2 regions of the Priestia sp. 3CA3 genome follow, and region 2 is predicted to be linked to the other one. Evidence: riboswitches for the same ligand, from Rfam matches in the RefSeq annotation. Region 2 holds a riboswitch; the other holds the start of a gene.
What was found. Region 2 has a riboswitch for S-adenosylmethionine ahead of AC1VNJ_RS24940 (Na+/H+ antiporter NhaC family protein). Riboswitches for the same ligand answer to the same signal wherever they lie in the genome.
Positions count from the first base shown of each region.

Region 1: linked by a shared signal. The riboswitch ahead of AC1VNJ_RS18495 (phosphoadenylyl-sulfate reductase) and the one ahead of AC1VNJ_RS24940 (Na+/H+ antiporter NhaC family protein) in region 2 are both predicted to bind S-adenosylmethionine.

Region 1 is NZ_JBXENJ010000007.1:4,414-12,035, forward strand. It holds gene AC1VNJ_RS18470 (sirohydrochlorin chelatase) at 1-173, opposite strand, end outside; gene cobA (uroporphyrinogen-III C-methyltransferase) at 187-966, opposite strand; gene cysC (adenylyl-sulfate kinase) at 1,058-1,657, opposite strand; gene sat (sulfate adenylyltransferase) at 1,670-2,821, opposite strand; gene AC1VNJ_RS18490 (inorganic phosphate transporter) at 2,874-3,953, opposite strand; gene AC1VNJ_RS18495 (phosphoadenylyl-sulfate reductase) at 3,973-4,686, opposite strand; SAM riboswitch class I at 4,941-5,043, opposite strand; gene cdaS (sporulation-specific diadenylate cyclase CdaS) at 5,357-5,983, shown strand; gene AC1VNJ_RS18505 (VOC family protein) at 6,081-6,464, shown strand; gene AC1VNJ_RS18510 (potassium channel family protein) at 6,532-7,320, shown strand; gene AC1VNJ_RS18515 (YugN-like family protein) at 7,330-7,622, opposite strand, start outside.
Region 2 is NZ_JBXENJ010000017.1:21,335-28,956, reverse strand. It holds gene AC1VNJ_RS24955 (YtoQ family protein) at 1-109, opposite strand, end outside; gene AC1VNJ_RS24950 (ABC transporter ATP-binding protein) at 280-1,191, shown strand; gene AC1VNJ_RS24945 (ABC transporter permease) at 1,184-1,951, shown strand; SAM riboswitch class I at 2,053-2,159, shown strand; gene AC1VNJ_RS24940 (Na+/H+ antiporter NhaC family protein) at 2,245-3,555, shown strand; gene AC1VNJ_RS24935 (hypothetical protein) at 3,595-3,723, opposite strand; gene AC1VNJ_RS24930 (LacI family DNA-binding transcriptional regulator) at 3,848-4,807, shown strand; gene AC1VNJ_RS24925 (transcriptional regulator SplA domain-containing protein) at 4,893-5,141, shown strand; gene splB (spore photoproduct lyase) at 5,254-6,282, shown strand; gene AC1VNJ_RS24915 (hypothetical protein) at 6,434-6,877, shown strand; gene AC1VNJ_RS24910 (hypothetical protein) at 6,979-7,215, shown strand; gene AC1VNJ_RS24905 (DUF2339 domain-containing protein) at 7,389-7,622, shown strand, end outside.

The DNA.
Region 1 (7,622 bases), on a different contig from region 2:
TGTTCAATACACGCTTCAAATCCTTGTTCAATAGTAGGGTAAGCTAGCTCTAGGAAACAAACTTCTTGAATCGGTACATCTAGATTTTTTTTACATCTTTCAATAAAAGCAACTGCCTGATCAGCGCCTTCTTTTACGCGGCTGCCATGGCAAACATATAAAACTGCATCCATATAATCAACCTCTTTAGTAAGCTTCTTGTGCATACGAATAGTAATGCTGTCCAGTCTTCTCAAACCAATTCAATCGGTCATGAAAATTTACAACTTCACCAACGATAATCATACTGGGATTTTCAATTTGTTCTTCTTTAACAATATCAACAATTGTACCAAGAGTTCCAGTTACAGTGCGCTGGTCCGCACATGTGCCCCAGTGAATCAATGCAATTGGCGTAGCTGAGGTTTTTCCATGTTCCATTAACTGTTGGCAAATGTACGGTAAGTTCCTCACTCCCATATAAATGGCAAGAGTATCTACACCTTTGGCTAGGCTATCCCATTTGATTGCATCATGCTCGCTGTCTTTACGGTGTCCTGCTACAAAAGCAAAGCTTGCGCTGTATTCCCGGTGAGTGACAGGGATTCCTGCATAAGCAGCAGCTGCGATACCTGATGTAATTCCTGGAACAATTTCAAATGAAATGCCCTGTTGCACGAGAGCTTCTGCTTCTTCCCCTCCGCGTCCGAAAACAAATGGATCTCCGCCTTTTAAGCGCGTTACAATTTTCCCCTTTTTAGCGAATTTCACTAAAAAGTTATTGATTGTTTCTTGCTTGAGGGTATGGTAGTTTGGAAGCTTTCCGCAGTAAATAATATCAGCATCACTTTTAGCATACTCCAGCAGGTCCTTATTCACTAAACGATCATATAAGATAACATCTGCTTGCTGAATTGCTTTCAACCCTTTTAATGTAATTAAATCTGGATCTCCTGGTCCTGCACCGACTAGATATACTTTCCCCATGAATGCCTTTCACCCTTCCATCATTTCCACGTCTCCGCAGCGCTCCCAAATTTTAATTTGAATTAGAACAGCGGACAAAGTCCGCTGTCATTTAGATGAATTTTCGGTTAGATAAATATTCAATAACAGTTTGTACACATTCTTCTACAGACTGTGTGCTTGTATTAATTGTTACTTCAGGATTAGCAGGTGACTCATAGGGAGAATCAATTCCTGTAAAATCACGGATTTCTCCGCTTCTTGCTTTTTTGTAAAGGCCTTTTGGATCTCTTTTTTCACATTCTTCTAACGGACACTCTACGTATACTTCCAAAAATTCATTCCCCTCTAAGATCTCACGCACTTGAGCGCGATCTTCTTGGAATGGAGAGATAAATGCTGTTAGTACCACTTGACCGCTGTCTACGAACAGCTTAGAAACCTCACCGATACGGCGAATATTTTCTGTACGATCTTCAGCAGAAAACCCTAAATTCTTGTTTAAGCCAAAACGAACATTGTCACCATCTAATACATAATTGCGAATATTTTTATCAAAAAGCGCTTTTGCCACTGCGTTTGCTACGGTAGATTTACCTGAACCCGAAAGGCCCGTAAACCATAATACAAAACTGTGATGATTATTTTGCTCGCGTCTTTCCTGTTTTGTAATTCCAGCATCATGCCACGTAATGTTTGTTGATTTACTCACTTCAACCGCTCCTTATTTTGAAGATACTTTTTGTTTTGCTAATCCCTTAATTAACACTTCAATTACTTCTTTACGGCTGAATGTGCTTGGTGGCACTTCTCCGTTACGAAGCATTTCACGTACCTTGGTACCAGATAGAATCATATGATCTTCCTTGCTGTGAGGGCATGTTTTCGTTGATGCCATCGCTTCACACTTCTTGCAGTAGAAGCTGTGTTCAAAAAATAAAGGTGTAATTCCTAATTCATCTGCCGTAAAGTTACTGAAGATTTTTTGTGCATCATATGTTCCGTAGTAGTCACCAACACCAGCGTGGTCACGGCCTACAATGAAATGCGTGCATCCAAAGTTTTTTCGAACCATTGCATGGAAAATAGCTTCTCTAGGTCCAGCATAGCGCATTGCAGCAGGGAAAACTGCCAAAGCTACACGATCGCTAGGATAATAGTTCTCTAAAAGTACTTCATAACTTTCCATACGGATATCTGCTGGGATATCATCTGACTTTGTTTCTCCTACAAGTGGATTTAAAAACAGGCCGTCTACAATTTCTAATGCTGTTTTTTGAATATACTCATGCGCACGGTGAACAGGGTTACGAGTTTGGAATCCAACAACCGTTTTCCAACCGCGCTCTTCAAATGCTGCTCTTGTTTCAGTTGGATCTAGGTAATACTTTTCAAAACGCGTTTTAGGTGTACGTTCTACAAGTACGATTGGACCTGCTACATATACATTTGGGCGTTCCATCATTTTCTTCACACCAGGGTGGGCAAGTTCTGCTGTGCGGTACACATTTTCCGCTTCTTTTTCTTTATTTGGCGTATATACTTCAGAAACTTCTAAAACACCATATGTCACACCGCTTTGAACTAGTTTTACTTTGTCGCCAATGTTTAATTCTTTAGCCTGCTCTTCTGTTACGGGAAGAGTAATAGGAATACTCCATACAGTTCCATCTGCTAGACGCATATTTTCAACAACTGATTGATAATCTTTTTCTCCTAAAAACCCCGTAATTGGGCTATAAGCACCAATTCCAATTAGTTCTAAATCGCTTAGAGCCATGTTGTCTACTTCAATTTCTTTTGTTAGTGACGTGTAGTCATATGTTGGTTGATATAAATTAATTAATTCTCCACCGTGTGCTTGAATTGTTGTCATTTTGTAAAATCCTCCTTAAGTAATTAACACAATATAATAAAAAGCACTTGAATCACGCAGTCATTTTTTCTTTTTCCGACTGCAGGCTTGCTCTTTTTCTTCTAGTCGTTCTAGCTAAGCTTAGAATACCTCCTGTAGCAATACATCCACTAGCTAGCACCACAAATGAATATAAGTCGCTTTCAAGTACTAATTTCACAAGAACATATGAGATTACGAGTGAAAATACAGGGGATACCACCCAAACCTTTAACATTTGAATGACCACTTCTCGCTGTTCTTTCGTAAATCCCGTTTTCGCTGCGCCTATTCCAATAATAGAAGACGTAGTGACCTGTGTAAGCGGTACTGGCAAACCAAACAGTGAAGCGACTGTAACAAGAGAAGCACCAGTACCCGAGATAATACAGCCTTCTCCTACAGAATAGCGAGTAATTTTTTTTCCGTTTGTTTCAATAACTCGGCCTCCTAGTAAAAGAGCTCCGAGCGCCACCGCCAATCCTCCTGCTATGACACCCGTTGTAGCATCCATTAATCCAGCTCCTACTAGAGGACCGACAGCATTTGCCACATTGTTCATTCCAGCTGAGAAGGCTTCAAAGAATCCCGTTGCAATAACTAAAATCGTTAAAACTCTTTTCCACTTTCCCTCTGCTTCTTTTTTATGCGCTCTGCGCTTTATCAATTTCCCAATCAAAAAAGCAATAACAAATGAAACTAGCGGAACAATAATCCAAAAAGACATGACAATTAAAAGTTTTTCTACATACAGAGATTGATAAGCTACCCCTACTCCAACAACTGAGCCAACTGTTACTTCACTTGTTGATAAAGGGATACCAATCAAATTCGCGAAAAAGAGTGACAGCGTTGCAGCAGCCAGAATGATAATAACTAATTCTACTGACAGCAGTTTTTCAGGTATGATACCTGAACTGATGGTTTTTACCACCTCACCGCCTCCGGTAACAGCTCCGAGCACAATTCCTACAGCACAGATGAACAGGGCCACTCTTCGCTTTTTAATTGCACCGGAGCCGTATGAAACGCCCATAGCAGCTGCTGCACCGCTTGCCCCAATATTCATTGCAAAAAAAAGCGCAATGATAAAGGCAACATATAAAAGCATCATTTATTCAGCTCTTTCGTATTTAAGATTCGTGTAATCCGCACTCCACTTTTTGTGTACCTGCCCATCTTCCTGAACGTAAATCGTCTACATTATAGGCAGGTGCGGTACAGGGCTCACAGCCGATACTTGGGTAGCCTTGATCATGAAGTTTGTTGTATGGCAAATCATGCTTATACACATAACGCCAAATTTCTTTCCATGACCAATGAATTAACGGACAAACTTTCACCTTCTTGAATTTCTCATCTTTATTAAAATAATTCGTGTTGGCACGAGACTCAGACTGCTCACGTCTCAAACCGGAAATCCACGCATCATAAGGAGCAAGGGATTCTCTTAGCGGAATGATTTTTCGAATTTGACAGCATAGGTTAGGCTGACTCTTCCAAAGCTCATCTCCATGTTTTTCAGCTTGTTCTGCAAGAGTTAAATCCGGCTTTTTCATATGAATACGTAAATCAGGGAAGCGTTCTTTAATTGCATCAATCACTTCATATGTTTCTTTAAAATGAACCCCTGTATCTAAAAAGACAATTTCAGCATCTTTTTTCACTTTTGAAATTAAATCAATTAACACGATTCCTTCGATCCCAAAGCTTGACGCATAAATAATTGAATCTCCATAGGTATCATACGCCCACTGCAATGCTGAAAGGGCTCCTTTTGTTTCATCTTTACTGTCGAACTCTGGAAATGTATCGCTCCAGTTTTCGTACGTATATAAGTCTGCCATTTTCTCCACTCCAATTCTTAGTTATCCGCGTTATCCAATAAAAAAAGACGGTTTTACCCACTAGAATTGGATAAAACCGCCTCTAGTGTGTCTAGTCAGCGAAACTATTTAATTCTTACTTTGCTTCGGCGTGTTCAAAGGTTTGTTTTAAGTCGGGGGTTTACAGTCATCGTTGTCCCTCCTCAAAATATCTCTTGCGCTATATCAAAATAAAAAGTCTTCCGTATTGAAAGACTGGGTAGGCAATAATTTTCACCTTATCTTTCAAAATGATACACACTTTGCTGGAATTAGCACCTTGCTAAGCAGGTTGCCGGGGTTCAGCGGGCCAGATCCCTCCACCACTCTTGATAAGCATTTTTTAAAAATTTTAGCATATTTAGAATATTTGTCAACATTAAAAATTATATATCCGATAAGAAAACTATACTTTAAATTCACAGAAATATCTATACTTTTATTTAAAACAACATATGTAAATTTAACCCAAATGTGAACATATCAGTTTATAAAACGCTTTCTTTTTTCCCCGACTTTTTATGTTCTCTTGCTAAATAAAATGCAAAATCTCTCTATAAAATTAATAACGGATTTATGAGCTTTACGGATAATTCACCCACATTAGCACACATTACAGATAACACTGACTGACAGATAGGAGCTATATAAGATGGAGAGACAACCCTTTCAATTAGACGATACAATTAAAAATAATGTGCGAACATATTTACAGCAGATTTCAACTGAAGCCTCTAATTTAATTAAACATTTAGACACGAGTGATCATTGTATTTTATGTGATTTTGAGGAGATGAGAAGGTTATTTCAAGATGTTCAAGCTACGGCCGCCTCTTATTACTTGCGTCATTACTTATCGCCTTATACATTTGAATACGCTGCTCTGTCCCTAGCTATTCATAACCTCTCTGAGAAACGTCACGGCGCTTTAATTGTCATTGAACGGGAACAAAATGTTGATCCTCTTATTCAAAAAGGAATGCCTATTCAAGCTCCTGTCAGCGCTACGCTAGTTGAGACACTGTTCTATCCAGGGACACCCTTACATGACGGAGCCGTCCTAATTAGAAATAATCAGCTTATTTCAGCTGCTAATGTTTTACCTCTCTCGTCTATTATTTCAACGAACAAAAAGTTGGGAACACGTCACCGTGCAGCAATTGGAATGTCGGAAAAATCGGATGCATTAATTTTAGTTGTATCTGAAGAAACAGGTAAAATTTCGTTTGCTCTTGATGGAAGCCTCTACCCTATTCACTCCAGCAAAAATATGATTTAAGAGCCCTTTCCTGATAAGCAGCCCTATCTTGACTTATCTATCCTTTCTCTTTAATATATTTCATAGTTTTTACATACTATAGATACGGGTGATGCATATGGCAATTTTAAAATTTGAACATGTAGGCGTTCAAGTAAAGGATATAGAAGAATCTATTGAGTTCTATACACAAAAAGTGGGATTGGAGCTCATCGAAACACTACCACATACCGATCCGTCTTTGAAGCTAGCTTTTCTAGGTTTAGAAGGCAATGTAATCGTAGAGTTAATTCAAGGGTATAACTCAAGCTTACCTAGTGAAGGTAAAGTTCATCATTTTGCGCTGGCAGTAGATGGAATTGAAGAGGAGTTTGAGCGTTTAAAATCAGCAGGCGTTTCATTTGTGGAAGAAAACATTGTAACTTTGCCAAATGAAGCAAGATACTTATTTTTCTACGGTCCAGACAAAGAATGGATTGAATATTACGAAGTAAAAAGATAAAGATATCTTATACCTTCAGTGAAAAATGGTCATACTGTGGCTATGACTAATCACTGGAGGTTTTTTTATGATGGAATGGCTATTATTCCGACTTTTTCGTCGTTCTATTTTAGTGCGGCTTCTTTTTATTATCGGCTGCCTTGTTTTACTTTTCGGCATGCTTATACATTTCCTAGAGCCGCAAACGTTTGGGAATGTGTTTGAAGGAATTTGGTGGGTTATTATTACAATCTCTACTATAGGATACGGTGATTTTGCTCCCACCACTACGATTGGAAGGTTAGCTGCAATTATTTTAGTCCTGGTTGGAACGGGATTTATTACTACTTATTTTGTCACGCTTTCTAAAATTGCTGTTTCCGCTGAGAGCGCTTATTTGGAAGGGAATTTAAAGTTTTATGGAAAAGATCACTTCATCGTTGTGGGGTGGAATGAGCGCGCCAAACTCGTGCTAGAGTCTTATCGCGACGCATTTCATAAAGAAGACATTGTTCTTATCGACGACTCTCTGACTAAAAACCCCATGATCTGTGATCGCGTTCATTTTATTAAAGGAAGTCCCTCTCACTATGAGGTATTAGAACTTGCCAATGCTCGGTGCGCAAAAAAAGTGCTGATTACTGCCGATCAGCATAAGACAGAAGAATATGCAGACATGAATACGATTGTTACGCTAGTCGCTCTGCAAGGATTGAACCCTTCTATTTACAGCATCGTTGAACTGTTAACAAAAAAGCATATTCAAAATGCGCAAAATTTGGGGGTAAATGAAATGATTAAAACAAACGAGTTGATTAGTCAGGTCATGTACGAACATATTTTTGTGAAAAAATTAGAGAGTTTAAGAAAAGAATAATCCTTTCAATTATTGAAGCAGCGCCTCTTCTGCCTCTCTAATTAGCTCTTCTCCTAAGCTGATATACTTTTCTGGAAATGAAGCGTCTGCGTCTTGGGGTTCTGCAAACTGGTTAAATGAAGCACCCACGTTTCCATTGTGAACATTGTCATCTAAGCCAATTTGATACTTATGTGAAAGTAAAAATGGCGTACCAATCTGTACGGTTGTTCCTTTAGAATCCAGTTCTCCATTCGTAGCTGTAAACGGGATGCGTAAAAACTGATAGCCGACTTCATCATTCATCTTATAGTCGAATGAAC
Region 2 (7,622 bases):
TCATAGGACCGACAAAGGTAAGGGGAAGGTTTAATTGTTCCGCTTGGTTTTTAATTTCGTCTCGCCAGTTATCGTGAATTTGCCCGGCAAGGTATACGGTTAAGTTCATTATGTAGAAGTCCTCCTCTAACTAAAATTTATTTTATTTTATCAAATGTAAGCGGATAATACGAATGATTTGAATGGGCTGCTTTTCCAAAAATAAGGTTATAGTAGACAAATAGTTAAAAAAGAGAAACAATAGAAGGCGTATTGCTAATTAAAGAAAGGATGTACATGATGACAGAAACAGTGCTACAAGTAGATCATGTCAGTAAAGTAATGGGGAAGAAAACCATTTTGCATGATGTATCCTTATCGGTTGAGCGCGGTGAGATTTTCGGATTGCTTGGTCCGAACGGATCTGGAAAAACAACGCTCATTCGTACCGTCGTAGGACTCATTAAAGAAACAAAGGGAACAATTACCGTCAATGGGTTTCCTTTAAAAGAACAGTTTACATCAGCTATGAAATCAATTGGAGCGATTATTGAAAACCCTGAGTTTTATGATTATCTGACGGGCTATCAAAATTTAAAACACTTTGCGAATATGCATGAAGGGATCACGGCAGAACGCTTGGATGAAGTGATTGCGCTAGTAAAGCTTGAAAACAGCATTCATGCAAAAGTGAAGACGTATTCCCTTGGGATGAGACAGCGTTTAGGAGTAGCTCAAGCTATTTTACATAAGCCTGCATTGCTTTTACTAGACGAACCAACAAATGGTCTAGACCCAGCGGGAATGAGAGAATTTCGTACATATTTACAAACCCTCTGCAGGGAAGAAGGTATTTCAATTTTAATCGCGAGCCACTTATTAAAAGAAGTGGAAGCATTATGTGACCGCGTTGGTATTATTCAAAACGGCGAGTTAAAAGCTGTTCAAGATCTATCTCCAAATCGTCAAGATCAAGGGATGTATGTAGAATTTGAAGTATCTGACGTGCAACAAGCAGCGGATCTTTTATCTCAAGAATTCCAAGTAACAATAAAATCCGATAGTATTGATGTAGTGATTATGAAAGAACAAATTCCAGCTGTGAATAGAAAATTAGTGGACAGCGATATTTTAGTCTACCGAATCACTCCTGTTTATGAGACGCTTGAAGATTCGTTTATGTCCGTTACGGAGGGAGAGCACCATGCTTAAGTTAATTCAAAATGAACATATGAAATGGTTTTACAAAAGAAGTACAAAAGTCACGTTTATTACAATCGGCATCTTAACTCTTTGTATGGCTCTTTTAATGAAGAAAGTAGCAAACAGCGCAGGAACGGAAGACAACATATTGAATTTCCTGTCATTTAGTGCAGGCATGCTGATCCTCGTTCAATTTTTCGCGCTTGCTGTTGGAGGATCAATGGTTGCAAAAGAGTTTGAAGCGGGTACCATTAAGCTTCTTTTAATTCGCCCTGCTAGACGTTCAACGATTTTAACGTCCAAGTACATAACGCTCGTTTTAATTAGCTTGTATTACTTGCTGAGCTATTTGCTTTTTTCGTTTGTATGGGGAGCATTGTTCTTTGGATTTGCCAGTCTAGAAGGAGATGCGCAGCTGCTTAAAAACATTACGCTTACGTATGACAGCGCGTATATGGAAACGTTTATGATGATGACGTTCGCATTCATGCTGTCGTCTTTATTTAGAAACAGCGCGCTTGCTTCAAGTCTAGCTATTGTCGTAAGTATTGGGGCGAAAGCAGTAACTGGGATAGTATCGCAGTTTGGTCTATGGTGGGGGAAATTTTTACTGTTCGCCAACACAAACTTTGTGCAGTATATGGACGGAATGAAGACGATGTTTGACGGAATGACAATTCCATTTTCAATCTTCATCTTAGTTGCACACTTTGTCTTCTTTATAGGCGTAGCGTGGGTGGCGTTTTTAAAACGTGACGTAGCTAATTGATGTGAGAATTTTCACACTATATATTTTTCTAAAATAGCATTTGACAATTAAATAAAAAGAGATTACAGTAGTGAAAGACTATTTTTAAAACAACTATAAACTTCTTATCAAGAGAGACGGAGGGACTGGCCCTATGATGTCTCGGCAACTGGCTGTACGCAGTGCGGTGCCAAATCCAGCAGACGATGTTTCGTTTGGAAGATGAGAAGGGTAATCTTATGATACAAATAAGAGACCTCTTCTTATCAATAAGAAGAGGTCTTTTTTTATTACGTAAACAAGAGGTGTTAAGAATGGAACAACAAAAAGGAAACGGCTGGGCGCTGTTACCGCTGGGCGTCTTTTTAGTCCTGTTTGTCGGATCAGGAATTATAACGGGAGATTTTTATAAGCTGCCTGTATTAGTAGCTATTATCATTGCAGCCATTGTGGCGCTGGCTATGAACCGCAAAGATTCACTTAATGTAAAAGTGGAACGCTTTGCTAAAGGAGCAGGGCATCCTGATATCATTATTATGGTACTTATTTTTATTTTGGCAGGTGCTTTTTCTCAAGTCGCTAAAGGCATGGGAGCTGTTGATTCAACGGTAAACTTAGCGCTTTCTGTACTTCCGCAAAGCTTAGTGGTAGTCGGAATCTTTGTTATTGGCGCATTCATTTCAATTTCGATGGGAACGTCAATGGGAACGATCGCTGCGTTAGGGCCTATCGCTGTAGGAATCAGTGAGCAGGCGCATGTATCCATTACATTGGCAATTGCTGCTGTTGTTGGTGGTGCAATGTTTGGAGATAATTTATCCGTAATCTCTGATACGACCATTGCGGCAGTTCGTACGCAAAAAACAAATATGTCAGATAAATTAAAAGTAAACTTTTTTATTGTCCTTCCTGCAGCGATTGTTACAGTGATTTTATTACTTGTAATGACGCTAGGCAATACGTCATCAGTAGAAATTAAAGATTTTAGCTGGTTTAAAATCTTGCCTTATGTCGGCGTACTCGTTGCTGCCATATTTGGTGCAAACGTATTAAGCATTTTAACCGGAGGAATTGTATTAGCCGGCGTGATTGGATTAGCTGACGGAAGCTACACGCTTTCTTCTCTTGCTAAAACTGTGACGGAAGGTATTGGCGGAATGTCGGAATTAATTATTTTATCTCTTTTAATTGGCGGAATGGTTGAACTCATTCGCTATAACGGCGGTATTCAGTTCTTATTGAACCTATTAACACGACGCATTCAAACAAAAAAAGGCGGAGAATTCAGTATCGCTGGATTAGTAAGTTTAACCAATTTAGCCACGGCTAATAACACGATTTCAATTATTACAGCAGGTCCGTTAGCGAAAGAAATCTCTGATAAGTATTCAATTGATAATCGTAAATCAGCCAGTCTGCTCGACTTGTTTTCATGCAGCGTTCAAGGGCTTATCCCTTACGGTGCACAAATGCTTCTCGCAGCAGGATTTGCTAAAGTTTCACCGGTTGAGATTATTCCATTTACATTCTATCCAATGTTAACAGCGGTTTGCGGTATCATTGCGATTGTAATTGGCTTTCCTCGTTTAAATAAAAAATCAAAATCATCTAAAGAAGCTGCGTAATATCAAACCCTTAAAAAGAACATTCTTTTTAAGGGTTTTTTACTGTTTGAAAAAATCAGTCGGCTTTTTTTCATCTAGCTCCTTCCAAAGTGTCTCATTTTGTTTAAGTGCATAAGCCGCTCCTCCGATTTCAATTCCGCATAATAAAATGAATAATAAAATACCCATGATATGACCTCCTTATATAAGTGAATAAAAACATGATTGTAACGGGTTTAGCTTATTGCTTTTTCACTTTATAATGAGAATAAAGTATGAAACGCGTTTCAGCGCAAGAGAAAAAGGTGAAAACATGACAAATATCCGAGATATCGCAAAAAAAGCTGGTGTATCTGTTTCGACCGTGTCACGGGTTTTAAATCATCATCCGTATGTAAAAGAAGAAAAGCGCCGTCTGGTAGAAGAAGTAATTCAAGAACTTAATTACGAACAAAACATTAATGCCGTTCACTTATCAAAAGGGAAAACAAATATGATTGCCGTCGTCTTGCCTTTTATTAATCATCCTTATTTCAGTCTGCTTTTAGAAGGAGTGGCCTCTCAAGCGTTAGAAAAGCAGTATCAGCTTGTTATTTGTCAGACGAACTATGATGTAAAAAAAGAAGAAGAAGCGCTTCATATGCTAAAAACAAAGCAGGTTGATGGAGTGATTATTTGTTCTAGAGCAGGCAGCTGGAGCACGATTGAATATTATCAGCAGTACGGGCCGATAGCCGTGTGCGAAAACGTACAAAATCGTTCTATTCGCTCCGTATACGTTGATCATTATGCAGCTTTTAAGAAAGCGCTCATGTATTTAAAAGAAAAAGGATATACGGATATTGGCTACTGTATTGGAAGAATGACGGGTACAAATAGTCAACAGAGACAGCAAGCATACAAAGAATATGTAGAAAGAATAAATGAGCCTTATCATCCGGAATGGGTGTTTCAAGGCTGTTTGAACGTGACAGATGGTGAAAAAGTGGTGAAAAAATTGGTGCAGATGAAAAATCGGCCTCAGGCGCTTTTAGTAACAAACGATCAAGTCGCTATTGGTATAAAAGCTCAGTGCGAACAAGCGGGTATATCAGTTCCAGGCGATTTAGCTATTATTGGTTTTGATAATCATCCGCTTTCTTCTTATTTACAAATCACAACGATCGAACTTCCTCTCAAAGAAATGGGCGAAACGCTTTTTAAACTAGTCAGGAGCAAGGATCCTCAAAAAATTGAGCTTCCTTTTCGGTTTATTGAGCGTAAAAGCGTATAAATTCTTGATGATCTCACCGCGTGTTTTTATCGGATAAAATGAGTAAAAGCGGACATCATACGAGTAAAGAAAGAAGAAAAGGATGATGATCGTGGAGAAAAAAGAATATCAAGTAGGAGATCAAGTATTTGTTATTTACCGAAATCCTCATACGGCAAACGTTGCCAATATTAATCAAGCTGAAATTGTTGAACATCCTGAAAATAAAGGTGAAAAAGCGCTGTTTCTGCATGAGTCTTATCATTTGTTAGCTGAAGATGATGCCGTGTATTCAACGTATGAAGAAGCAGAGAACATGTATAACAAGATATTTGATTATGAACAATATGATTGACGAAAGGCTCTCTTAAATAGAGAGTCTTTTTTGATGTGGAAAATAATTACCATGGATAGAGTCTTTTTATTTTTCAAACGCTATTAGTATTAGAAAAAAGGAAGTGTACATGATGATAAAACCTTTTGTACCTCAATTAGTATACATTGAGCCAGGGGCAATGGAGTACCCGCTTGGTGTTCAATTAAAAGAAAAATTTGAGAAGATGGGAATTGAGATTCGTCAAACAACTTCTCATAATCAAGTGCGTAATATACCGGGAAAAAATGATTTGCAAAAATACCGCAATGCCAAGTCTACTTTAGTAGTTGGTGTGCGTAAAACCTTGAAATTTGATACATCTAAACCGTCAGCTGAATATGCAATACCTTTTGCAACAGGGTGTATGGGGCACTGTCACTATTGTTATTTGCAGACAACAATGGGAAGCAAACCATATATTCGCACGTACGTGAATGTGGAAGAAATATTAGGTCAAGCAGAGCAATATATGCAGGAAAGAGCCCCTCAAATAACGCGATTTGAAGCGGCTTGTACATCTGATATCGTAGGAATTGATCATTTAACACATTCATTAAAGCGCGCGATTGAATATTTTGGGGAAAGTGAACTAGGTCAACTGCGCTTTGTGACTAAGTTTCATCACGTGGATCATTTATTGGATGCTAAACATAATGGTCGCACGCGCTTTCGCTTTAGCATAAACGCAGATTATGTTATAAAAAACTTTGAACCTGGTACATCTCCTCTTGATTATCGGATTGAAGCTGCTAATAAAGTTGCAAAAGCCGGATATCCACTTGGCTTTATTGTGGCGCCTATTTACATTCATGAAGGTTGGCAAGAGGGATACCGTCAGCTGTTTGAAAAGCTTGATGCTTCTATACCTGAAGAGTCAAGAGATGATATTACATTTGAAATGATTCAGCATCGCTTTACCAAGCCGGCCAAACGGGTGATTGAGAAAAACTATCCGAAAACAAAGCTTGAGATGAATGAAGAAGAGCGCCGCTACAAATGGGGGCGTTACGGGATTGGAAAGTATGTATACGCAAAAGATGAAGAACAAGAATTAAGAGAGACGTTGGAATATTACATTGATCAGTATTTTCCAAATGCGAAAATCGAGTATTTTACGTAATTATTCTACAGTAATTGAAGAGTTATTTTGACATCTTAGTCGAGATAGCTTTTCAATTTTTAATGTGAAAAATAAATTGGTTGCTAATAAGCTGAAAAAAGAGGTTATTTGTATCTCTTGTCGTATTACATACATAAGGGAGGTGACTGAGATGTTAAAAAATGAAGAGTTTGCGCTAACAAAAGAATTAACAAAAGAACAGCAAGAAGCTGCACGAAATTTTATTCAAGTGTTGTTCCAAGAAGATTTATCTGAATTTTGGAACATATTATGTGATATCGATAAGTCTCGTATTTACGGCTTGTATGAAGCAAACCACTATTACGATTCGGATGTTGAACTACATGGATTTGTACAAGAAATTAGAGATAATGTAAGAGCGGTTTATGCGCCTCTTCAAGGGCAAGGAGGTATTTCGACGAAAGTTCGATATACAAGCGAAGGAAAGATGTATGTATACATATTAGGAAGCGGCGAAAACCCGAGGGTATATCCTGTTGGATTAATGCCTGAGACCTACATTGAAGAAGAACGTTTTTCTCAGCGTCTTCAAATTAGCATTTATAACGATGAGTTTCGAAACGTTGCGCTGTAAATTATATACAAATGGAAAAATAAAGAATAATAAAATTAATTTGTTAAAATAGCAATATTTGGGGTATGTAATAGGTATAACATTAAAAAGGGGTGAAAGAAATGCATTATTATCGTATTTCAGAGGGAGACCATGAAGAGTATTGTGAAACGATTCTGCTTCATGAAAAGAAGTTTTGCAAAGAAACATTTCAATCTATGGTGCGAGAAGCAATGAACAATAAGCCAGGTAAAATTGACCGTGTGGATATTGTTAAATATTTAATTGGTCATCATAGCTTTCAAGTAGCCCACATTGAAGCGGGATTTCATAGTACATACAGCGAGAAAGTGACATAAAAAAGGCAGCACATCCTATACAACGAACTTTTCTTTTGAAAAGGGCGCTGTATTTTTTTTTGCTAAAAATAGAATGTTTCTAAGTGATATTCCTTTTAATGGTATAATAGTTAAGTGCTGTAAGGTATACATATAAAAATCACAAATACTTTAAAGAGAAAGGGTGAGGAAATATGGAAAACGAAAGAATAGAAGAGCTTGAACGAAAAATAAGCAGTTTAGAAGAAGACGTAGCCAAGCTAAAGTCGCTTGTATATAAAACAAATTCTCCAAGACCACCAGTTCACGCTCCTCCCAAGCTGCGCCAGGAGACGACTAAACGTCCTGCTCAAACAGCAGCTAAAAGCTCACAGGCAATAGAAGAGCCTGTTGATTGGGAAAAAGTCCTTTTTCAAACATGGCTGCCG